Regions from separate parts of the Leisingera sp. S232 genome, predicted to be linked through region 3. Evidence: riboswitches for the same ligand, from Rfam matches in the RefSeq annotation. Region 3 holds a riboswitch; each other region holds the start of a gene.
What was found. Region 3 has a riboswitch for cobalamin ahead of ACP151_RS09830 (hypothetical protein). Riboswitches for the same ligand answer to the same signal wherever they lie in the genome.

Region 1 (5,909 bases), on a different contig from region 3:
GCAGAGTATTTCCGCGGCGCCGGGCGGCAGTGCGAAACAGGTGCAGGCGGACAAATATGGCTCTTTTTTTATAGCCGACAGCGAATTTGCAATCTCCGTTTCTGCCCTCCACGAGATTGTCAACGAACCGGAGGAAATTTCACCGGTGCCGCTTGCGCCGCCTTTTATGCTGGGCCTATTCAACCTCCGGGGCATGATTATTCCTGTGATTGAATTGCGCAAATTGCTGGAATTTCCGGAGGATAAGGATCCAGGACCACGAAAAGTCGCCATCATTGAACATGGCGAACATTGTATTGGCCTGCTTTTTGACAGAACCGGTGAGGTCCTGAATGGGAAAGGTGTGGCGCGGGTGGATTTCCGGCCCAACGGCGAGGGCATCAAGGATGTCGTCGTCGACGGGGTGCTGAAATTCGATAGCGGTGAAAGACTGGTGCAGATCCTTGATCCGCACGAATTGCTGAACCTGGAGCAATTGCCGAGAGCAGACAATACCTCCGGTAGGGAGACCGTAAAACAAAGTCGGGGCAAGAAGCTTGCCTGTGTGTCTTTCCAAACCGGGCACACGACCTGCGCAGTTGATCTTCGCTACGTGAAAGAAGTCAGAACAGTTCCCAAGCTGGAGCAATCGTTGCTGACAGGGGGGAACGTAATTGGCACCACGAACCTGCGTGGCGTTATTCTGCCCATCATAGATTTCCGTGGTTTCATGGGCGATGAAGCAAAGTTTACCCTTGGGGCCACTGTGCCAAAGGACCGGCGGATGCTGGTGATCGAAACCGCAGAGGGACCGGTCGGGCTTATGGTGTTCTCGATTGACAGCATTCTGCCGTATTTCAAGGACGAGATCCTGCCATTTGCAAAACTGGCTCTGCCGCGCGGCGATCTGGTGGATGGGTGCCTGCTTGATAAGAACGATCAGATCGTGATGATGCTGGACCCGGCGAAACTTTCGACAGAGCCGAGCTTTCTGGCTGCGGCAAAATCCTGTCAGGAAGTGTTCCCGCCTGAAGAGGTGGATGATGAGGTCGCTGAACTGGAGGCGCGGGCCAAGCGTCGAACCTTCATCAAGTTCACTTTTGACAGGAAATTTGCTCTCGACACGTCACATGTCAGCGAAGTGATCAATCGGCCACAGGAGCTGCTTGAGCCACCGTTTTCCCTGAGCTTTGTCGAGGGCATCCTGAATTTGCGCGGCGAGTTGATCACATTGTTTAACCCCCGGCTTCTGTATGGTCTGCCACCGGCGCCAGGGCGCAATCAAAAGGTGCTGATATTCAAGCACGGTCAGCAGAAGTTCGGCATTCTGGTGGACACGGTCGATGAGATAATCATCACCACTGAAAACCGTGTCGTTGAGTTGAAATCCATGGATCAGCAAAGTACTTCCAAAAGCATCTCGGAGGATGTTACCGGCTGCTTGCAGCACTCCAACTCGGACGGTGTCTTCGAAACGATAATGATTCTGGATACCAAGGCGCTGGTGGACCGCTGTTTCCACGCCGCATAACAGCGGCTCACGGCCAAGCCGCGGATCAAAGCGCAGAGCCAGCAAAGCAGACGCCGCAGACCGGTGCCAGGGCAGGTCCCGCGCCGGTCGCTGCCCAGGGCGGTGGGGGCATCGCAGCCCGTGTTGGACATGCCATTCTTTAGGTGTTCTACCGGATGAAACCGACCGGGAGACGGAAGATTTTGATGGCCCCGAAGAACTTTTTCTTGCCGCAGCAAAGGCGATGCGCTACGCGCGTTTTGCCGGTCCCGAAAGGGCTAAGAGGGAAGCCGCGGCACCTTGGGTGCTAAACGGAACTGCCCCCGCAACTGTAGGCGGAGAGTGCTGTGCCAGGATGTCACTGGGTCTGGAAACCCGGGAAGACGGCGCAGGCAATGACACGCCAGTCAGGAGACCTGCCGGTGAAAACTGAAGCACACCGGACGGGGTTGTCCGGGGAGGTTGCCGGTAAGATGCTGCTCCGTTCCAGGTGCCGCAATGCGAGGGCTGGACCCTCAGTTTTACCGGTCAATGCCCTTTCACCCGTTCTCCGGTCATTGACACATGGAGATCGAAATCATGTATCTACGTTCCGGCCTGATGGGCCTATTTTTCATTGCTGCCGCACAGGCTGCAACTGCGGATGAAAACTTCCCGCTGACTCTGCAAAACTGCGGCGAAACTGTCACCTTCGAGGCGCCAGTTTCGTCTTCTGTAACGGTCGGCCAGGCCGCTACAGAGGTGCTTTTCGCCCTCGGGTTGGGCGACAAGGTTCTGGGCACTTCGGTTTGGTTCAATGACGTGCTGCCGGAATACGCGGAGGTAAACGCCAAGATCGACCGACTGGCCGACAACGACCCAAGTTTTGAAAGCGTGGTCGCCAAACGTCCGGGCCTGGTTGCGGCGCAATACGAATGGCATGTCGGCCCAGAAGGCGTGGTGGCCAAGCGTGAACAGTTCCACGACCTTGGCATTCCGACCTATGTGATGCCCGCTGATTGCGTTGGCAAGGACAATACCACCGGCGGCGACGGCACCCGAACGCAGATGTTCACCACCGATAGCCTCTATCAGGGCATCGAGGAGCTGGCGGCGATCTTTGGCGAGGCTGAAAAAGGTGCAGAGCTGGTTGCCGACTACAAGGCGCGCGAAGCCGCAGCGGTTGCAAAGGCGCAAGAGGTTGCGCTTACGGATGCGTCTGCCGTGTTCTGGTTCTCCTCTCCGGAAATGGAAAGCGATCCGTTTGTGGCCGGGCAGAAGGGCGCGCCGGGCTACATGATGCAGCAGCTGGGCCTGAAAAATGTCATCGAGACCGACGAGGAATGGCCGACCGTTGGCTGGGAAACTATTGCCAAGGCCAACCCTACGGTGATCGTGATTGCCCGCATGGACCGTCGCCGTTTCGCTGCGGACGACTATCAGAAGAAACTGGAGTTCCTGAACAATGACCCAGTTGCCAGCCAGATGGAGGCTGTGAAGAACGGTCATATCGTGGTGATGGACGCCCAGGCCATGGACGCCACCATCCGCGCCATCCCGGCGCTGGAGGATCTGGCCGCCGAACTCAGCGCGATCGGCAACGGCGCATGAGCGCAGCCGCCGCACTGGCCTGGCAGGGTGTCCGGGGCGCTTGCCTGGCGCTGCCGGTGCTGGCTGCGGCGGTTCTGGCAGGCGCAATGATCGGGGAAACCCCGCTTGCGCCTGATCTTGTGCTGTCTGTTATTGCCAACAAGCTGGCCGGGGCAGGCCTGCCGGTGGATCCGGTGGACCAGGGCATTATCTGGAGCTACCGGCTGCCGCGCGCGCTGGTGGCTGCGGCCTGCGGTGCGGCCTTGGCCGTCTCCGGTGTGGTGCTGCAGGCTTTGCTGCGCAACGCGCTGGCAGACCCTTATATCCTTGGAATTTCGGCAGGGGCGTCAACGGGAGCGGTTGCCGTGACGATCGCGGGTCTTGGCGGCGGCGCCCTGTCCCTCTCTTTCGGGGCTTTCAACGGGGCACTTCTTGCCTTCGGATTTGTTGCCATTCTGGCGCGGGCCGCAGGGGCAGGGAGCAGCCGCGCCGCGGCGGCTCAGATTATCCTGGCAGGCATCGCAGGTTCACAGCTGTTCAATGCACTCACGGCTTTCATCATTGCCAAATCCGCCAATGCCGATCAGGCGCGCGGCATCATGTTCTGGCTTATGGGCAACCTCAGCGGCGTTCGCTGGCCGGATGTCTGGCTGGCGGTGCCGCTGGCGCTGGCTGGCTGGCTCATCTGCCGGTTTCATGCGCGGGCGCTGGATGCTTTCACTTTCGGGAGCGATTCTGCGGCCGCACTTGGCATCCCGGTCCGCCGGGTGCAGGTGGTACTGATCTTTGCCACTGCACTGACCACTGCTGTTATGGTCTCGATCGTTGGATCCATCGGTTTCGTCGGCCTGGTGATCCCGCACGCGGCGCGGTTTCTGGTGGGCCCGGGCCACCGCAGGCTGATGCCTGCTGCGGCGCTGATTGGTGCGGTGTTCCTGATCGCGGCTGACATCGTATCCCGCGTCATTATTCCTGGTCAGGTGTTGCCCATCGGCGTGGTCACCGCATTGATCGGAGCGCCGTCCTTTGCGGTGATACTGGTGCGTGGGCAAAGGGCTGCGCGATGAAGATTGAAGCCCGAAACCTCTCATTTTCCGTGCGTGGCAAATGCCTGCTGGAGGACGTTTCGCTGACAGTGCAGCCAGGCGAGTCACTGGCGCTGGTTGGCCCCAATGGCTCTGGCAAGTCGACCCTGATGCGGCTGCTCTGCGGCCTGGTAAAACCCGTGCAAGGCGACGTGCTGCTGGCAGAGCAGCCATTGGCCCGGCTGACGCGCCGACAGGCCGCCCAGCGGATTGCAATTGTCGAGCAACAAGCAGACACCGCTGAGCGCATTACCGCGCGCTCAGTGGTGGAGCTGGGCCGCATCCCGTGGCTGTCGGCCCTGTCCCCCTGGAGCAGTGAAGACACGCAGCTGGTGGATGATGCGCTTCGCACTGTGGAAATGGAAGGTTTTGCGCAACGGGAATGGGCAACTCTGTCCGGTGGCGAGCGGCAGCGTCTGCACATCGCCCGCGCCCTTGCGCAGCGGCCGGGGCTGTTGCTTCTGGATGAGCCGACGAACCATCTGGACATTCACCATCAGCTTTCAATCCTGAACTGCATCAGGAACTTGAAAGTGACGACCGTGGTGGCGCTGCACGATTTGAACCAGGCTTTGACCTGCGACCGCGTTGCTGTGCTGTCGCAGGGGCGCCTAGTGGCCTTGGGAGCGCCCGACAAAGCGCTGGCGCCCGAAACAGTGAATGATATTTTCGGGATTAAGGCTCGCTGGGTCCGAGATACGGATGGCGGCGCCCCATTTTTGTCCTTTCAACTGGCCTGAAGGTGCAGGCGCCGGCCTGCTGAGCTGAGCCAGAAGCAATCAGCCTGACCTGCCGCCTTGCAGATCGCAGGATTGAATGAAACTGCAGCATTCCTCTGTCAGCACAGCAAAGCGGGAGCGCTCACGCTGATACAGGTACACTTCCCGTTTGTCGGGCAGGTCTGCAATCGGGCGGAACGCAGTTGCCTCTGGCATGAAACGGGCAACGGTTTGCGGCAGAACCGTGACCCATTTTCCGGTCCGGACCATGGTGATCAGCGAGTGAGTATTGTGGATTGTTACGTCGGCATCGCTGCTGGCTTGCACAAAATTCTCATTCCGGATCAGGCTGCATAGGGCATTGCGGACAAACGACGCATCAATCACATCGGCGATTGTGGGGGGCGCGTCCTGGCGAAACAGCGGATGATCCGTCGAGCAGACCAGCCCAAACTGGTCCTCGAACAAGGGGACCGCTTTCACACCGTTTAGTGGGTGATAGCCGGAAGCAATGCCGATATCCGCCTTGCCCTCAGCCAGTGCATCCAGCACTTCCTGTGTGTCCGTATCCCGCAATTCCACTTTCAGGCCGGGATGGCGTGTCGTCATATGCTCCAGCACCGCGGGAAAAACCAAGGCGGCAACCGATGGGACTGACACGATCTGCAGCAGCCCGTGCGCGGCCTCGGCAGCCAGTTCGATGCTCTGCACCGTCTGGTCGAAACGCCGTACCTGCTGGTGGGCCAGTTCAAAAACCTGTTCACCCAGTGGCGACAGCAGGTTTTTGCGTTCGCCTTGAAACAGCTTTTTGCCCAGGTGGTCTTCCATCTGTTTGAGCGTCATTGAAACTGCGGATTGCGTGCGGCCCAGCCGGTTGGCGGCTTCTGACAGATTCCCGGTCTGGGCTACGGTGCAAAAGGCACGCAACATTTCAATTTTCAGAGACACGATTCAATTTTCCTGAAGTTGCGTTCAGTTAATTGAGTTTGACTGATGTGCCCTGGGGAGTCCATCCTGCGTTAACTTGAAATTCAGCATCTGGGGCCC
Region 2 (5,909 bases), on a different contig from region 3:
CAATGGCGATCCAGTCGGGTCCCAGCGTCACGGCCTCGGCTTTGGCGCCTGCGGGCAGTGTGATTTCTGCGGGCAGCGGCGCATCGCCTGACTGCAGGCGGATGACAAGCAGCGAGATAATCACTACAAGCCCGCCAATCATCACCACGGTCAGCGTGGTCACCAGCCGCCGCAGAAACCGGATCTGTGGCGGTTCCTGTTGGATTTCGGTCTCGGAAGGATCAGTCATGGGCAGCCGCCGGATTGAATTTGTCATCGCGGAAAACCCGCCTAAGCGGCTTGATAAAGCGGTTTCGCGTGATGTGCCAGAGGAGGCGTCGCTGTCGCGCACCCGACTGGCGCGTTTGATCGAAGAGGGTGCACTGACTGTGGATGGCACTGTGGTGCAGGACGCCAAGGCCAAGGTTGAAGAGGGCGCGCAGATCGCCATCCAAGTCGAAGAGGCCGAGGACAGCCACATCGGCCCCGAAGACATCCCGCTGGAGATCCTGTTCGAGGACGACGATCTCATTGTCATCAATAAACCTGCAGGCATGGTGGTGCACCCGGCGCCGGGTTCGCCGTCGGGCACATTGGTCAATGCGCTTTTGCACCATTTCGGTGGCAACTTGTCTGGTGTCGGCGGCGTGAAGCGTCCCGGCATTGTGCACCGGATCGACAAGGAGACCAGCGGTCTGCTGGTTGTGGCCAAGTCCGATGCTGCCCACCAGGGGCTAGCCGTGCAGTTCGAGAAACACACGGTGGAGCGCTATTATCAGGCAATCTGCTATGGGGTGCCGGATGGAAACGATCCCCGCCTGCGCGGCGTTAGAGGTGCCAGTTTTGAGCCGGGCAATATCCTCAAGCTCACCACCCAGCTGGCCCGCCACAAGACGGACCGCCAGCGCCAGGCCGTGCTGTTTCAGGGTGGTCGTCATGCGGTAACGCGTGCCCGCATCGTGGAGGGGTTCGGTAATCCGTCCTGTGCAGCGTTGATCGAATGCTGGCTGGAAACCGGCCGCACCCATCAAATCCGGGTGCATATGGCCCATGCCGGCCATGGGTTGATCGGTGACCCCACCTATGGTGGTCGCCGCAAACTGGCAAGCAAGGCTCTGAACGAAGCCGCACAGGCGGCGGTGCAGGCTTTCCCGCGCCAGGCGCTGCATGCTGCTGTTCTGGGGTTCAATCACCCGGTGACGGGCGCGCCGCTCAGGTTTGAGGCGCCGCTGCCGCAGGACATGGCGCAGTTGCTGGCCGCACTGCGTCAGTAAATTGCCAGCAAATAAGCGTGTTCCAGCCTGTGATGCAATTCACAGACCGGTATCATCGGGCTAACATACAAGAATTCCATAAGCGGTCCTTGAAAAGGGCTTAGCGCTATCACATATGCGCTAATGTTAAGTCCTTATACATTTGGGAGGGACACTTTAATATGGCGAATTATGCAAACCTGCCTGCCCCGACGCCCGAAGGCGGCCTGAACCGGTATCTCCAGGAAATCCGCAAGTTTCCGCTGCTGGAGCCGGAAGAAGAATACATGCTGGCCAAGCGCTGGGTCGAGGAGCAGGACGCAAAGTCTGCGCATCAGATGGTGACTTCCCATCTGCGGCTCGCGGCCAAGATTGCCATGGGCTACCGCGGCTATGGCCTGCCGCAGGCCGAAGTGATCTCAGAAGCGAACGTTGGCCTGATGCAGGCGGTGAAACGTTTTGACCCCGAAAAGGGCTTCCGTCTGGCAACTTATGCCATGTGGTGGATCCGTGCCTCGATCCAAGAATATATCCTGCGGTCCTGGTCGCTGGTGAAACTCGGCACCACCTCAGCGCAGAAGAAGCTGTTTTTCAATCTGCGCAAGGCCAAGGCCCGCATCGGCGCGCTGGAAGATGGCGACCTGCGCCCCGAGAATGTCGCGCGGATTGCCTACGACCTTGGCGTGACTGAGGACGAGGTGATCTCGATGAACCGCCGCATGTCCGGCGGGGATGCGTCCCTGAATGCCACCGTCGGCTCAGAGGGCGAAGGCACGATGCAATGGCAGGACTGGCTGGAGGACGAGGACGCTGACCAGGCTGGCGACTATGAGGCCCGTGATGAACTGGAGGCCCGCCGCGAGTTGCTGGTCGAGGCGCTGGACGTGCTGAACGATCGCGAGAAAGACATCCTGACCCAGCGCCGCCTGATGGATCAGGCCGTCACGCTGGAGGAGCTGAGCACCCAGTACAATGTCAGCCGCGAGCGTATCCGGCAGATCGAAGTCAGGGCGTTTGAGAAGCTTCAGAAGAAGATGCGCGACCTGGCGATGGACAAAGGGATGCTGAACGGCGCCTGATCTCAGGGGGCGGCAGCAAAGGGAAGGGCGGTGCATTGCACCGCTTTTTTTGCTTCTGACAATGACGCTGGTGTTACGGCAGTGCTTCTGCCGCAATGTTTCGCACGCGAAACATTCGGTCAGATGTGCTGACCTTCCTTGCTGGCAAGTGCTTGCGGGGAGATCTGCCTGGCGCGGGCCTGGCGCATTGCTGGGTGCGCGGCGGAGAGCTGGCAGAAGTGCTGGCTGGTGGTCCGCTCATCATTGTGCGGCTGGCTGAAATCACTTTGGTTGCTGGCGTAGCGAGCTGTCTGGCTGCCCTGTGGGGGGGCTGGAGCGCTGGCTGCTTGCGGCCGGTGATTCTGGCTTGCGTGCAAATTCTGTATTCTATGTAGCGGCCAGTGGCAGGGTGGTCAACGAAAAGTTCAACAAAATCAAATAGTTGACAGAATTACTCGGAAATTGCCGTCGGTTGCCACTGGTCAGCTGGCCTCGACGTCCCTAAAATCTCGCCTCTGGCACAGGAGGAAGGACCATGGCAGGCGGCTGGGCGCAGGACGGCGCAGTGACCGAGCAGATCGAAGCTTCGATCAATGATGAACTGGCGCGGCTGAAGGCGCAGAAACGCCCCATGGGCGAAAGCCTGACCCATTGTGCCGAATGCGAGGAGCCAATCCCGGAAAAGCGCCGCATTGCAATTCCCGGCGTTAAGCTGTGCCTTGACTGTCAGCAAGAACGCGATGGAGTCCGCCAGGCGCGCGCAGGCATCAACCGGCGCGGCTCCAAGGACAGCCAGCTGAAATAGTGGTGTGTCCGTTGGGTGGTGTCAGTTCATCTGGCAGCCGCATTTTCAGGCAGGAAAAACGGGGTACCGACAGCAGGCGGTCCAGCCAGCCCAAGGCATAGTCCCATAACCTGTGCCAGTTTACCTACTTCAGCCGGTCAAGCGACGGATGACCCATGTGCAGATAGCTGTCTGCACAGCCCATCATCCCATTAATCGACCACGGTGAAGTTTGGCGCCGCCAGCAACAGAACCGGCAAAGTGAACTGGGGGATGCACCGCGACTTGATGTTGTTCCTCTGACAGCAGTTGTTGCGGCACAGGCGGCGAAACATCGGGCGGAACAGCCAGACAGGCAAAACTATGGAAGGCAGCGGTCAGGTGAATAGAATAGGATTCTCTTGACACAGAATAGGCGGTTTGACATTCAGCCAGAGTGACCGGTTCCGCGAGTGTTTCAATGCGCAGCGGAAGAAATAGGGAACACGGTGCGGCGTACCCAAAAGGGACCAAATCCGTGACTGCCCCCGCAACTGTGAGCGGTGAGTGACGCTGAAAACGCCACTGGGACATGTCCCGGGAAGGCCAGCGGAACCGAGACCCGCGAGTCAGGAGACCTGCCGGACACGAGGGCCGAGACTCCGTCTGCGGAGAATCGGGTCTTTTCCACCGGACGCCGGGGTGCGCGTCTGGCGCGACTGTCGTTCAGGCGATCCCGTGCCACTACTCCCCGTTGTTCATTCCTGATTGCAGGTGCGCCTGCGTCGTTGAATGAGGACGAAATGAAACTGAACTACCTGGCCGCAGCTCTGGCCGTTTCCCTGCCGACTGCTGCGTCGGCGCATTTCCAGCTGAACTACACTGAGCAAGCGCTGATCGAAAAACCTGGCGATGTGCCGATGGGGCTGGTGTTCTGGCACCCGATGGCCAATGGCCATGCGATGGATATGGGCAAGCCGGAAGAATTCTTCATGATCCACAAGGGCGAGAAGATTGACCTGTCGGATCGTCTGGAGCCAGCCACCTTCAAAGGAGTTGAGAACGAAGCCTCGGCCTATAAGGCCTCGGTGCCGGTGAAACGCTCCGGCGACTATGTTGTGGTGACTGTGCCCGCGCCTTATTACGAGGAAAGCGAAGACATCTACATCCAGCAGATTGCCAAGGTCGTGCTGAACCGCAACACGCTGCCGTCTGATTGGGATCAGCCGGTTGGCCTGGACACCGAAATCCTGCCGCTGAACAAGCCTTACAACGTCATTGTGGGGTCCACGTTCTCTGGTCAGGTTCTGGCTGACGGCAAACCGGTTCCGGGTGCCGAGATTGAAATCGAATTTATGGCGGCTGAGCCTGATCTCGACAAGTTTGCCACCACCAGCCCCACCGTTGGTGAGATGCCGGGCGGAGCGATTGTGGCCATTGCCGATCAAAACGGCGTGTTCTCTTTTGGGATTCCGAGAGCGGGTTACTGGGGCTTTGCCGCTCTGGGCTCCGGTCCGGCGACGGAACACGAAGGCAAGGAGCTTAGCCAGGATGCAGTGCTGTGGATCCACGCTGAAGAGCTGAAGTGAAAGTAGACCGATGCATATCGTAGACGGCGCACTGTCGAACCCGGTTGTCATCGGCGGCGCGATTGCCGCCGTCGGCGGTGTTGCTATGGGTCTGCGTAAACTGCCGCTGGAACGTATTCCGGCGGCAGGGGTGCTTTCGGCCAGTTTCTTTGTCGCTTCGCTGATCCATGTGCCGATCGGCCCCAGTTCGGTTCATCTGATCCTGAACGGGCTGGCTGGGCTGGTGCTGGGCTGGGCCGCGTTCCCGGCCCTGTTTGTCGGCCTGTTGCTGCAGGCGGTTTTCTTCGGCTTTGGCGGGCTGACAGTGCTGGGCGTAAACGCCGTGAACATTGCCTTGCCTGCAGTTCTGGTCGGCCTGATGTTCCGGCCACTGGTGGCCCGTGGCTCGCCGCTGCAGGGGGCGATCTGGGGAGGCATTGGCGGCGGTGTGGCAATTGCCCTCACGACTCTTGCTGTTGCAGTATCGCTGATGCTGTCTGGTGACGAATTCATTCTTGCCGCCAAGCTTGTGTTCTTTTCCCATATCCCAGTGATGTTGATCGAGGCGCTTTTGTCCGGCGCCGCCATTTTCCTTGCCCGGCGGGTGAAGCCCGAACTGTTTGCTGACACAAAGAAAGGAAGCCTGGCATGATCCGCTTCTGCGTTCTGGTCGTTGCACTGCTGGCGCCTTTGCCTGCACTGGCGCACAATGTGATTTCTTCTGTGTTTCCTTCTGGATCAGACATCGAGGGCGAAGTCGGCTTTTCCAATGGCGAAATGGCTCCGGACTTGCTGATCGAGGTTTTTGACGAAGCTGGCGGAAAACTGGGCGACACAACGACTGATGCCGACGGTTTCTTCCTGTTCACCCCCTCTGAACCTGTGACGCATATCTTTCGCGGCGATCTTGGTGCCGGTCATGTTGCAGAGGCCGTCATGGACGCCGCCGAGGTTGCAGAAATTCTGGGACAAAGCCCCGGCACAGCGCCCCCCACAACGGCCGGCGTTGCTGCAGTGCCGTCAGCTGCCATAGCTGCAGGCCTGTCCGATCAGGCGCGCACGGAACTTGCAGCCATGCTGCGCACCGAGTTGCGCCCCCTGCGACAGGAATTGACCGCGTTCAAGAACAAATCGAACTTTCAATCCGTCCTTGGGGGTATTGGTTACATCCTTGGCCTGTTCGGCCTGGGCTTTTACATCGCGGCGCGGCGCAAGATCGGCAGTGGTACATGACTTATGTTCTGACGGGCGATGAAAAGCCGCTGAGCGGCTTTGGCGCATTGGGCGC
Region 3 (5,909 bases):
GAGCGGCCGCCGAATTTGCCTGGCGCCACCGCAGACAGCAACGGCAGGTTTTCACCGTCAGTGCCGCGCAGCAGCACCCGCGCCGCAGCCGCCTGGGCGCTGGCCGTCAGGGCAAGACCGCGGTCCGGCGCAAAGAAGGTGAAATAGGAATGCATCGCCACCGGGCTGTGTCCTGCCGGCTCCTGCATACGCTGTAAGGTGAGGCCGTGATCATCTGCCAGGGCCTGCACCAATGCGGGCGCCTCCTGCGCCAGCGGCTGCACGGCACCTGTTGCCCCCGGTTGGGCAACCGGCTGCAGGCTGGGCGTGCCACGGCGCATCCGCCAGCTGCCGGAAACATGTTCCAGCTCCAGCCGGATCATCCCCAGATGCGAGCCATGCGCGCCTGGCATCACCACCGGCTTGGCAAAGGGGTGGTCCGGATGTGGCAGTGTCAGATGGGTATGGCCGCCAACCAGAGCGTCGATCTCTGGCAGGGCCGCCAGCAGTTCCAAGGCGTTTTCACTGCTGTCGCCGCCTTCTGCCGCCAGCCCGCTATGCGCAAGGCCCAGCACCAGATCGCAGCCCTGCGCCTTCAGCTGCCGCGCCTGCTCGGCGGCGGCCTCTGCAATGCCCTGCGCCTGCAATTGCCCTGCCAGCACCTGACGGCACCAGGAGAGCGTCTGCGGCGGCAGGACTGAGAAAACGCCGATCCGCAGAGGCGGCAAGCCTGGGCAGGCGGGCACGGCGCGCTCCAGAACTGCTGAAGCGGCAAACGGCAGTTCCAGGCCCGGCTGCGCGGCCGTCAGATTCGCACACAGCATCGGGCAAGGCGCGTCCTTCAGCATGTTCGTCAGAGCAGCCAGCCCGGAATCGAAATCATGGTTGCCGAGGCCCGCCGCGTCATATTGCAGGACCTGAAAGGCGCGCATCAGCGGATGCGGCCCAGCCATTTGCGGCAGAATTTCCCCCAGGGGCGATCCCAACAACCCATCGCCATTGTCAACCAGGATACAGGCCGCGCCCTGTCGTGCTGCCTCAGTGCGCGCCTGGGCGATCAAAGTGGCCGCCCGTGACAGGCCGATGGCTGGATCCGGCCGGTCAGCATAATAATCATGGCTCAGCAGATTGCAGTGCAGGTCCGTGGTGGCCAACACATGCAGCGTCCCGGAAGTCCCGGTTTCTGAGGTCCCGGCCCCGGTCGTCATATCCAAAATTCTGCTGACACTGCCTGCCCGCCGCTCCTTTCGCGCCCTTCGGCGTTATTCTTGTCCCGCGCTATTTGAATCAGCGTTTTCCGCTTTTGCAAAGCATCCTTTTCACAGCATATTAACTTTTTCGTAGATCGCCCGCTGCGGCAGCGTGGTTTTCCCTGTTCTGCTGAAAAATGACCCCGCGTTAATCAGGGCAGGTGTGGCGGCACTGCGACAGGCAAGCATTGATCGCAGGCGAATGCTGGCAGCCCCTGCGTCATACTGTCATGCATGGCTGCAGTCCCACGTTGAGCACGGCCCAAAAGGCCGCCAGCCATAGGAGAGCTGCCATGAAACGCGCGGAACAGGTGACCTTCGGCGGCGGCATGCTGGAGCGCGCCGCGCATCTGCGAAGCGACAGCGCAGCTTTGGAAACAGCCTGGAACACGCCCGGCGCCCAGGTGCTGCTCATGTGGCGGGGCAAACCGCTGACGCGGCAGGAAACGGAGACGGATCTGCCCTGCGGCCTTGCCTGGAGCAAACCGGCCCATCCGCTGGCCGCAGCCTGCAAACCGGATGCGCTGTTTCTTGGACTGACCTCGGACGGCACCCCCTGCTTTGCCTGCGATATCAGCGGCTGGCAGCCTGATGATGTCGACAGTGAGGCTCTCAACAGCTTTGCCGACGCCAGCGAACAACAGCACCCGGACCTGCCGTCGGGCCATGTCTTTGTTGAACTGCGCCGGGTGATGACCCGCCTGTCGCCGCTGGAGGCAGAGCTGGCCGCCACCGCAAAGGCATTGCTGGCCTGGCATCGCAGCCACCGGTATTGCGCCTGCTGCGGCGCCGCCAGCGACATGGCGCAAGCGGGCTGGCAAAGGGTCTGCCCGGCCTGCAAAGCGCCGCATTTTCCGCGGACAGACCCGGTCGTGATCATGCTGATCACCCATGGTGACAGCGTTCTGATGGGCCGCTCGCCCGGCTGGCCGGAAGGGATGTACTCTTTGTTGGCCGGCTTCGTGGAACCGGGAGAGACGCTGGAGGCCGCGGTGCGCCGCGAAGTGCTGGAGGAAACCGGAGTGCAGGTTGGTCCAGTGCGGTACCTGTCGAGTCAACCTTGGGCCTTTCCGATGTCGCTGATGTTTGGCTGTGCAGGTGAGGCCCTGAGCCGTGAGATCACCATCGACCCCGAAGAGATCGAGGATGCGCTGTGGATCGGCCGTCAGGAGATGATGACAGTGTTCGCCGGCGAACATCCGGTTCTGAAACCCGCGCGCAAAGGGGCAATTGCACAGTTTTTGATCAAGAACTGGCTTGCGGACACGCTGGACTAAAGCGCATATTTGGCGGAAACAGCGCGGCTCCCAAGCGGCATATGAGGCAACGCAAATGGAATTTCACAGCAAAGAAGACATCGAGGCTCCGATCGATCATGTCTTTGCGGCCATCTCGGACTTCGAGCAGCTGGAGCGCTCTGCCCTGCGGCGCGGGATAGAGCTGCAGCGCACCGGCGACCTCGCCCAGCCGGAGAACGGCCTGGTTTGGGATCTGACCTTCAATTTTCGCGGCAAGTCGCGCGACATCAAACTGACGATGGCATCATTCACGCCGCCGTCAGGCCTTGTGCTGAATGGCAGCGGCAGTGGCATTGACGGCCGGACAGAGGTTGAGCTGCTGGCCTTGTCGCCACACCGGACCCGTATGTCTGTTCGGCTGGCACTGTCTCCGACCACGCTGACCGGGCGTTTGATGGTGCAATCGCTGAAACTGGCGCGCAGCAATCTCAACCGTCGTTTCAAGCTGCGGCTGGCAGAATACGCCCGCATCACGGAAGAGCGTTTGAACCGAACCGCCTGACAACACCGCCTCCTATCAGCCCTCCGGCATCTACTGCGGCCTGAGCGCAGGCCAGGTGCGGGCAAGGGTGCCCAGTTGGCCGAACTTTCACACTCCCGTCTGTTGCCGGGTCGGCGCGACGGGGCGCCACAGCAGGGATTCGCCGGTTTCCGGCAGATTGCCGAACCCGCGCCGCCACTGGCAGCTAGTGCAGGTGCAGAAAAACGATTGACGACTCGGCAGGCGAACCGCTACCGCTGGTGCCGATGGTTCCCGTGCCACAGAATCTTGTGTCCGGGATCAAAAGGGAACACGGTGCGGCCCGCATTTCAGCAGGCCAAGTCCGAGACTGCCCCCGCAACTGTAAGCGGCGAGCGACCCCGATAGAGCCACTGGCCCGCAAGAGGCCGGGAAGGATCGGGAAAGCGACGACCCGCAAGTCAGGAGACCTGCCATCGGAACTGAAACTCGAACCCGGGCGGGGTGTCCGGGCAGGGTCTGATGGCACCGGCGGCAAACCGTTTTTCATCCGAACTCCTGCTTTCAAGACCCCCGTACCACGCGCGGAGGGCGCAAATATGATGTGGACGGACAAGACGCATTTCTATGCGGCAACGGATTGCAAACACCTGGGGCGCCCCTGCCCCGCGGCAGAGCGGATGATCGCCAAACTGGCCGAAGCAATGACCAAGGCCAAGCCGATGACCCATGAGGATTTCGAAATCACTGGCACTTCTGCCCTGGACGGCTGCCCGCGCAGTTGCCCGGCCCAATTTGTGGCCAGCCATGACCGGATCCGGCTGTTCTGCGGTGTCGGAGAGGAGGCCCCACGTGAAGGCCTGGACCGCTTTGCCGACGCGATCCTCAGCCGTGACGGCACCGGATTTGCCGCGTCAAAACTGGACGCCCGCCCTTGCGCGCTGATGGAGGCGCTGCCGAAAACGGCAGAGGCGCGGCAGGCAGAGCAGATGCTGGCGCTTTAAACCAGCGGATTGGGCACGAAACGGCAAGCCGCAGCGGGCTGCCGACCTATTGCGGGCGCTGCCCTGTCGGGCGGCCGGCATTGGCCCATTCCAGCTGCGCCTGTGTTTCCACCGCACAGGGGCGCACGCTGCGCAGCCGTTCCAGCGCCTGTGCGGGATCTTCGCCGCTTTCGATCATCAGCCGCAGCACAGCCATGCCGGAGCGGCCACAGCCGCCCTGGCAATGCACCAGCACCCGGCCGCCGCCCTCCAGCGCCATCCGCGCCGAAGCGCTGGCCTTGGGCCATATGGCCGCCACCTGCGGGGATGGCACGTCGAAATCCGGCACTGGCAGGTGAATCCATCGGCTGGCCATGCTTTGGATATCGCAGCCCAGCCGATGGCTGCCTGCCGCCGCGTGTTCCTCAGCCGTGGTCATGGAGATCACCAGTCCGGGCTTCCAGGCGTTGATCCGGCCCATGTCGCCGGCATAATCGCCGCCCTTGCCCGGCAAGGGGCACAGGGCCAAAAGCCCGCCCGCGACGGGCACTTCATGGATCGAGATATTCACTGGTACAGGCATTTCCTGCACCGCAGTCCCAGAGGATTTGTCAGATCGCATGCCGCCTCCTTGCGTTGCGTTCCAATTCCCACGCCCGCCCAGGGTCTTGCCAATTGATTCTAACGGCAAAAAGTCAAAAAACAATTCCTTTTCCTGCCTGCCCGCCGCCTGCCCTTCTGCAGTGGACGAACGGGCCGCGCTTCAATACCCTGCGCGGAACGCAGGGCGCGCGCCCGCACACCGAATCCGGCACGAGACATCATGAACGACATCCCCAGCGGCACCACCGGCGACACCGGCCAATCCCAATATCAGGTTCTGGCCCGCAAATACCGGCCAGAAACCTTTGCCGATCTGGTGGGTCAGGACGCCATGGTGCGCACCCTGAAGAACGCTTTTGCGGCTGACCGGATCGCCCAGGCCTTTATCATGACCGGCATCCGCGGCACCGGTAAGACCACCACCGCGCGGATCATCGCCAAGGGGATGAACTGCGTCGGTGAGGACGGCCAGGGCGGCCCCACCACCGATCCCTGCGGCACATGCGAACATTGCACCGCCATCATGGAAGGCCGCCATGTCGATGTGATGGAAATGGACGCGGCTAGCCGCACCGGTGTCAACGACATCCGCGAGATCATTGACAGCGTGCAGTACCGCGCCGCGTCGGCCCGCTACAAGATCTACATCATCGACGAAGTTCACATGCTGTCGACCTCTGCGTTCAACGCCCTGTTGAAGACGCTGGAGGAACCGCCGGCGCATGTGAAATTCATCTTTGCCACCACCGAAATCCGTAAGGTACCGGTGACCGTTCTGTCGCGGTGTCAGCGGTTCGACCTGCGCCGGATCGAGCCGGAAGTGATGATTGCGCTGCTGCGCAAGATCGCCGGTGCCGAAGGTGCTGAAATTGCCGAGGATGCGCTGGCGCTGATCACCCGCGCCGCCGAAGGCTCTGCGCGCGATGCAACCTCGCTGCTGGATCAGGCGATTTCCCATGGCGCCGGTGAGACCACCGCCGATCAGGTCCGCGCCATGCTGGGGCTTGCCGACCGTGGCCGGGTGCTGGACCTGATGGACATGATCCTGCGCGGCGATGCGGCCGCAGCTTTGACGGAACTCAGCGGCCAATACGCCGAGGGCGCCGACCCGCTGGCGGTGCTGCGCGATCTGGCAGAGATCACCCATTGGGTCTCAGTCGTGAAGATCACGCCGGACGCGGCTGAGGACCCCACCGTCAGCCCGGATGAGCGCGCTCGTGGCAAGGCGATGGCCGATGCGCTGGCAATGCGCGTCCTGACCCGCATGTGGCAGATGCTGCTGAAGGCGCTGGAGGAAGTGGCCGCGGCCCCGAACGCGATGATGGCGGCAGAGATG
Region 4 (5,909 bases), on a different contig from region 3:
CGCATCACCGCCTTCTCCTCTGGCGGCATTGGCCCGCATGACATGGCCCTGCGCCGCGACGCGCCGGGACTGGTTGTGGCCAATGGCGGTATTGAAACCCACCCCGACAGCGGTCGCGCCAAGCTGAACCTGCCGGATATGCGCCCGAACCTCAGCTACCTAAGCCTGGACGGAGACTTGCAAGACCAGATGGAGCTGCCGCAGGAATTGCATCTGAACTCGATCCGACACTTGGCCATACGCGCCGACGGCACCGTTGGCTTTGCCATGCAATGGCAGGGTGATCTGGGTGAACAGGTTCCCACAGCAGGCCTGCACAAACCCGGCGGCGGTCCGTTCCTGCTGGCAGAGGATGATCCGCGGGTGCTGAACATGAATGGCTATGGCGGTTCCACTGCCTTCTCTGCGGACGGCACCCTGCTTGGTGTCACCTCCCCACGCGGCGGCGTCCTGCAAATCATCGACACAGTCAGTGGCGCGCTGCTGCACGAACACAAAGAGACCGACATCTGCGGTTTGGCCCCTGCCCCCGGCGGCTTCACCGCCAGCACCGGCACCGGGCAACTGCTGACAATCTCGGAAACCGGCCTGACCATGCTGCAACCTGCGGATCTCGCCTGGGACAACCATCTGATCCGGCTCAGCTGACCCACGCAATGCAAGCAGCTTGCAAGAGGTACCCATTGCGGCGCCCCTTTCGTTTGAGGAATTTTCGAAAGCATTTCGAAAACGAATAGTGACTCTTCCTGCCGGGCGCGCTAAGGAAACGCAGCGAAAGGAAAGCAGATGGATGCCCTCGGCCGTCAAAACGAAATCATCGCCCTCCTGAACCGGCAGGACCGGGTCGAGGTTGAGGATCTCTCTCGCCACTTCGGCGTGTCCTTGCAGACCGTGCGCACCGATCTGCGCGATCTGTCGGCCCGCGGCGCACTGTCGCGCGTACATGGAGGGGCCGTTCGCCTAAGCTCTGCCGCCAGCCAGGGCTACGAGGACCGGCGCAAGCTGAACGCTGGCAACAAACTGGCGATGGCTGCTCTGGCGGCAGAGCTGGTCCCCGACAACTGCTCGCTCTCTCTCAACATCGGCACGTCCACTGAACAGGTTGCCCGGGCGTTGTCCGGCCACAGCGGCCTCACAGTCATTTCCAACAATATTAACATTATCAACATGATGATGGGCCATCAGGCCAAGGAATTGATCCTGGCAGGCGGCACTGTTCGGCAAAGTGACGGCGCCATCGTGGGGGAGGACGCGGTGGATTTCTTTGCCCGATACAAGGTGGATTTCGCCGTCATCGGAGCCTCGGCGCTGGATGCCGACGGCGCGGTGATGGACCACGACGCCCGCGAGGTTTCAGTCGCCCGTGCCATCCTGAAAAATGCCCGCCAACGGGTGCTGGTCTGCGATGGCAGCAAGTTCACCCGCTCTGCTCCGGTGCGGATCTGTGACGTTGCGGATTTGGACGTGGTGATCACCGACCGTCCCGTGCCGGAAGATTTTGCCAAGGCCGCACAGGCCGCCGGCACCCGTATCCTGACCGCAGGAAAAAACGAAAGCAGCGAAAATGACTGACACGCCCATATCGGATCTTTTCATCATCGGCGGCGGCATCAATGGCTGCGGCATAGCCCGCGACGCAGCGGGTCGTGGCCTGTCGGTGACCCTGGCCGAGATGAACGATCTGGCCTCCGCCACCTCCTCTGCCTCCACCAAACTGTTCCACGGCGGCCTACGCTATCTCGAATACTTCGAGTTCCGGCTGGTGCGCGAAGCATTGATCGAACGCGAGGTGCTGCTCAAGGCGATGCCGCATATCTCCTGGCCGATGCGGTTTGTGCTGCCGTTCCACAGGGACATGCGGTTCGACAGCGAGACACCAACCTCAAAACTTTTGACAACCCTCATGCCCTGGATGAAAGGACGCCGCCCGGCCTGGCTGATCCGGCTGGGGCTGTTTCTATACGACTCTCTAGGTAAGCGCGGCATTCTGCCCGGAACCGCGAAACTGGATTTGGCCGCCGACCCGGCAGGACGGCCGCTGAAAGACATGTTCAAAACCGCCTTTGAATATTCCGACTGCTGGATCGAGGACGCCCGGCTGGTGGTGCTGAACGCCCGCGATGCACAGGCCCGCGGCGCCGAAATCCTGACCCGGACCGAAGTGCTGTCAGCCGTGCGCCACTCTGATCACTGGATTGTCACGGTGAAGGATCACGCCACTGACCTGGAACAAGAACACCGGGCCAAGATGCTGGTCAACGCAGCCGGGCCTTGGGTCGCCGATGTGCTGAAACAAAAACTGGGTCAGAACAGCCGTGAAAATGTCCGGCTGGTGCGTGGCAGCCATATCGTTGTGCCGAAACTGTTCGACCATGGCCGCTGCTACTTCTTTCAAGGTACTGACGGGCGGATCATCTTTGCCATTCCTTACGAGGAAGACTTCACCCTGATCGGCACCACCGACGCCGACCACCCGGATCCGGACACAGCACCGGAATGCACTGCGGCAGAGCAGGACTATCTGATTGATTTCGCGTCCGGATATTTCAATCAACCGCTCACGCGCGAAGACATTGTCTGGACCTATTCCGGCGTGCGCCCGCTTTATGACGACGGTGCCAGCTCAGCCACCGCAGCGACTCGCGAATATGTTCTGACACTGGATCAGGCGCAGGCACCGCTGCTGAATGTCTTCGGCGGCAAGATCACCACCTACCGCAAGCTGGCCGAGGCGGCACTTGCAAAGATCGGCAAAGTGTTCCCGCAATTGCCTGCGGACTGGACGGCAGGTGCTGCCCTGCCCGGTGGCGACTTCGCGGTGGCAGATGTAGACAAGCTGCGCAGCGCGCTGGCGGTGGAGTATCCATTCCTCACCCCCTACTGGACCCGCCGCCTGATCCGCGCCTACGGCACCGAGTCCTGGGACGTGCTGGGCACAGCCAAATCCGCAGAGGACCTGGGCCGGAACTTCGGCGCGACCATCACCGCGCGGGAACTGGATTGGGCCATTGCCCGCGAATGGGTACGCTCCGGCGAAGATTACCTGTGGCGGCGCACCAAACTAGGCCTGCGGCTGGATGATGCACAGCGCGCGGCGGTCGATACCTACATCAGCGAGAAGACCGCCCGCACGGCATCATCAGCCCGCCCCCGATGACAGTCCGGACATCATAGACCGAGGCACTCCCGCCCCTTTTCAATGAATCAGAGATTCCCTGAAAAGCGTTGGGGGGGGGGGGGGGGGGGGGGGGGGGGGGGGGGGGGGGGGGGGGGGGGGGGGGGGGGGGGGGGGGGGGGCGGGCCCCCCCCCCCCCGCCCCCCGGCGATTTGCAAAGCAAAGCGCAAAACCTCAGGCCTGCTCAAGATTGCGATCTGAAAGGGGTTAGAACTCCACCCCTTTCTGCGCCTTCACCCCTGCACGGAACGGGTGCTTGATCTGGCCCATCTCAGTCACCAGATCCGCGATCTCGATCAGCTCTTCCTTGGCGTTCCGGCCTGTCAGCACCACATGCGTCATCGGCGGCTTCTGCTCCACCAGAAACTCCAGCACCTCATCCAGGTCCAGATACTCATAGCGCAGCGCGATATTGATCTCGTCGAGCAAAACCATGGTGTTTTTCTCGTCCAGGATCATCTCCTTGGCCTTCTCCCAGCCTTTTTGCGCGGCAGCGATGTCGCGGGCCTTGTCCTGGGTTTCCCAGGTAAAGCCTTCCCCCATCGCATAGAACTGACACAGATCGCTGAAGTTTTCCTCGATCAGCGTCCGTTCGCCAGTTTGCCAGGCGCCCTTGATGAACTGCACCACCGCAGATGGCATCCCATGGGCAATACAGCGCATAATCATGCCAAAGCCGGACGAAGACTTACCCTTGCCCGGCCCGGTATGGACGATGATCAGGCCTTTCTCGCCCTCCTTGGTTTTCATCATCCGGTCGCGCGCGGCCTTCTTCTTGGCCATTTTGGACGCGTGACGGGCGGCTTCATCCTCCGAGATGCCGGTTTCAGACTTTTCACTCATGGTGTGCTCCAGCTGTTTGCCCCCATGTCTTGACAAAGAAGCCCGCCATAGCGCAAGGGGGGTCAGCTGGTTCCTGTGAAAACAGGCGAAGAGGGAATGTGAAGGCCTGCCAAGGCTCAAGCACAGCCGCCCCCGCGACCGTGACCGGATGAGGCCGCCATGCCACTGGGAGAACACCCGGGAAGGCAGGATAGCCAGCAAGGCCCCGCGCCTTGGCATCCGCAAGCCGGGAGACCTGCCAGCGACGATGAGATCAACGGGCAGACGGGGTGTTCTGCAACCGGTTGAGGAGCTGGCACGAGACAGCTCCTTTCTGGCCATCCCACAAGCCCAGCCGCGACAGGAGACGCGAAGATGGCTGACGAAATGGCGGACAATGCTGCCCGCACCCCGGGACCGGTCACCCTGACCGTATGCCTGACCTGCCGGAACGAAGGTGCCGACCCCGAGGCGACCCGCCCGGGCACCCTGCTGCATGATGCACTGAAAGAGGCCGGCATGCCCGAGGGCGTGACCCTCCGCGGCGTCAAATGCCTGTCGGCCTGCTCGCGCAGCTGCACCGTGCTGCTGACCGGCGGCGAGGAACGCTGGAGCTACGTCTACGGCGACATGGACCCGGACGTGCATATCCCAGAGATTCTCGCAGGCACCGCCGCCTATGCTGCCACCGCCGACGGCCTTGTGCCCTGGCGCGAGCGCCCCACAGCTTTCCGCAAACAATCCGTTGCCCGCATCCCGCCGGCCGCCTTCCCTTCCGAGGAGTAATCATGAGCGATCTCAACAAGATCCCCGTCACCGTCATCACCGGCTTTCTCGGCGCGGGCAAAACCACGCTGATCCGCCATCTGATGCAGAACCCGCAAGGCAAACGGCTGGCTGTTGTGGTGAATGAATTCGGCACCGCCGGCGTCGACGGCGACATCCTGAAATCCTGCGCCGATGAAAACTGCCCGGCGGAAAACATCATGGAACTGGCCAACGGCTGCATCTGCTGCACCGTGGCCGATGACTTCATCCCCACCATCGAACAGCTGATGGAGCTGCCGGAAAAACCCGACCACATCGTGATCGAAACCTCTGGCCTCGCCCTGCCCAAGCCGCTGCTGAAGGCCTTCGACTGGCCCGCGATCCGTTCGCGCATCACAGTCGACGGCGTGATTGCGCTGGCCGATGCCGAAGCAGTTGCCAAGGGCCAGTTCGCCCCCGATCTGGACGCCGTGCAGGCCCAGCGCGAAGCGGATGACAGCATCGACCATGAAACCCCGCTCAGCGAAGTCTTCGAAGACCAGATTTCCTGCGCCGACATCGTGCTTCTGTCCAAGGCCGACCTGGCCGGAGACGCAGGCGTCGAAAAAGCCCGCACAGTGATCGAGGCCGAAGCCCCCCGCAAGCTGCCGATCCTGCCGATGAGCGAAGGTGTGATTGACCCGCGCATTATCCTGGGTCTGGAAGCGGCCGCCGAAGACGACCTCGACGCCCGCCCCAGCCATCACGACGGCCATCACGACCACGAACACGACGATTTTGAAAGCATCGTTGTCGAAATGGGCGAAGTATCCGATCCGGAATCGCTGCAGAATGCCATCGTGAAACTCGCCCGCGAACGCAATATCCTGCGCGTCAAAGGCTATGTCGCGGTGGAGGGAAAACCGATGCGGATGCTGGTTCAGGCCGTGGGTGAGCGCCTGCGCGCGCAATATGATCAGCCCTGGGGCGCGCAGCCGCGCAAGACTGCCCTGGTGGTTATCGCCGAGCATGACGATATCGACGAACAGGCGATCCGCGCCGAGCTGGGGGCCTAAGCTGATGCCCCTGACCCGTAACCTTCATGAGCGGAAAGGATCGCGCCCGTTCCGGGGTGGGCGCAATCGCGCCCGCCCATCGGAGCGGG

Region 1: linked by a shared signal. The riboswitch ahead of ACP151_RS09535 (ABC transporter substrate-binding protein) and the one ahead of ACP151_RS09830 (hypothetical protein) in region 3 are both predicted to bind cobalamin.
Region 2: linked by a shared signal. The riboswitch ahead of ACP151_RS13285 (DUF4198 domain-containing protein) and the one ahead of ACP151_RS09830 (hypothetical protein) in region 3 are both predicted to bind cobalamin.
Region 4: linked by a shared signal. The riboswitch ahead of ACP151_RS06930 (DUF1636 family protein) and the one ahead of ACP151_RS09830 (hypothetical protein) in region 3 are both predicted to bind cobalamin.

What each region holds. Positions count from the first base shown of each region.
Region 1 covers NZ_JBNAFX010000011.1:85,339-91,247, reverse strand. Annotated here, with positions in the region: gene ACP151_RS09540 (chemotaxis protein CheW) at 1-1,510, shown strand, start outside; cobalamin riboswitch at 1,737-1,927, shown strand; gene ACP151_RS09535 (ABC transporter substrate-binding protein) at 2,069-3,079, shown strand; gene ACP151_RS09530 (FecCD family ABC transporter permease) at 3,076-4,125, shown strand; partial or broken gene ACP151_RS09525 (ABC transporter ATP-binding protein) at 4,122-4,632, shown strand; gene ACP151_RS09520 (LysR family transcriptional regulator) at 4,923-5,810, opposite strand.
Region 2 covers NZ_JBNAFX010000021.1:8,324-14,232, reverse strand. Annotated here, with positions in the region: gene ACP151_RS13305 (DUF6476 family protein) at 1-229, opposite strand, end outside; gene ACP151_RS13300 (RluA family pseudouridine synthase) at 228-1,253, shown strand; gene rpoH (RNA polymerase sigma factor RpoH) at 1,415-2,311, shown strand; gene ACP151_RS13290 (DksA/TraR family C4-type zinc finger protein) at 2,826-3,095, shown strand; cobalamin riboswitch at 3,499-3,713, shown strand; gene ACP151_RS13285 (DUF4198 domain-containing protein) at 3,857-4,642, shown strand; gene cbiM (cobalt transporter CbiM) at 4,653-5,273, shown strand; gene ACP151_RS13275 (cobalt ABC transporter permease) at 5,270-5,854, shown strand; gene cbiQ (cobalt ECF transporter T component CbiQ) at 5,851-5,909, shown strand, end outside.
Region 3 covers NZ_JBNAFX010000012.1:47,519-53,427, forward strand. Annotated here, with positions in the region: gene ACP151_RS09815 (5'-nucleotidase C-terminal domain-containing protein) at 1-1,187, opposite strand, end outside; gene nudC (NAD(+) diphosphatase) at 1,523-2,506, shown strand; gene ACP151_RS09825 (SRPBCC family protein) at 2,562-3,029, shown strand; cobalamin riboswitch at 3,259-3,479, shown strand; gene ACP151_RS09830 (hypothetical protein) at 3,587-3,991, shown strand; gene ACP151_RS09835 (protein-tyrosine phosphatase family protein) at 4,038-4,592, opposite strand; gene ACP151_RS09840 (DNA polymerase III subunit gamma/tau) at 4,794-5,909, shown strand, end outside.
Region 4 covers NZ_JBNAFX010000006.1:128,392-134,300, reverse strand. Annotated here, with positions in the region: gene ACP151_RS06950 (DUF1513 domain-containing protein) at 1-648, shown strand, start outside; gene ACP151_RS06945 (DeoR/GlpR family DNA-binding transcription regulator) at 787-1,572, shown strand; gene glpD (glycerol-3-phosphate dehydrogenase) at 1,565-3,157, shown strand; gene cobO (cob(I)yrinic acid a,c-diamide adenosyltransferase) at 3,383-4,018, opposite strand; cobalamin riboswitch at 4,071-4,275, shown strand; gene ACP151_RS06930 (DUF1636 family protein) at 4,373-4,783, shown strand; gene cobW (cobalamin biosynthesis protein CobW) at 4,786-5,820, shown strand.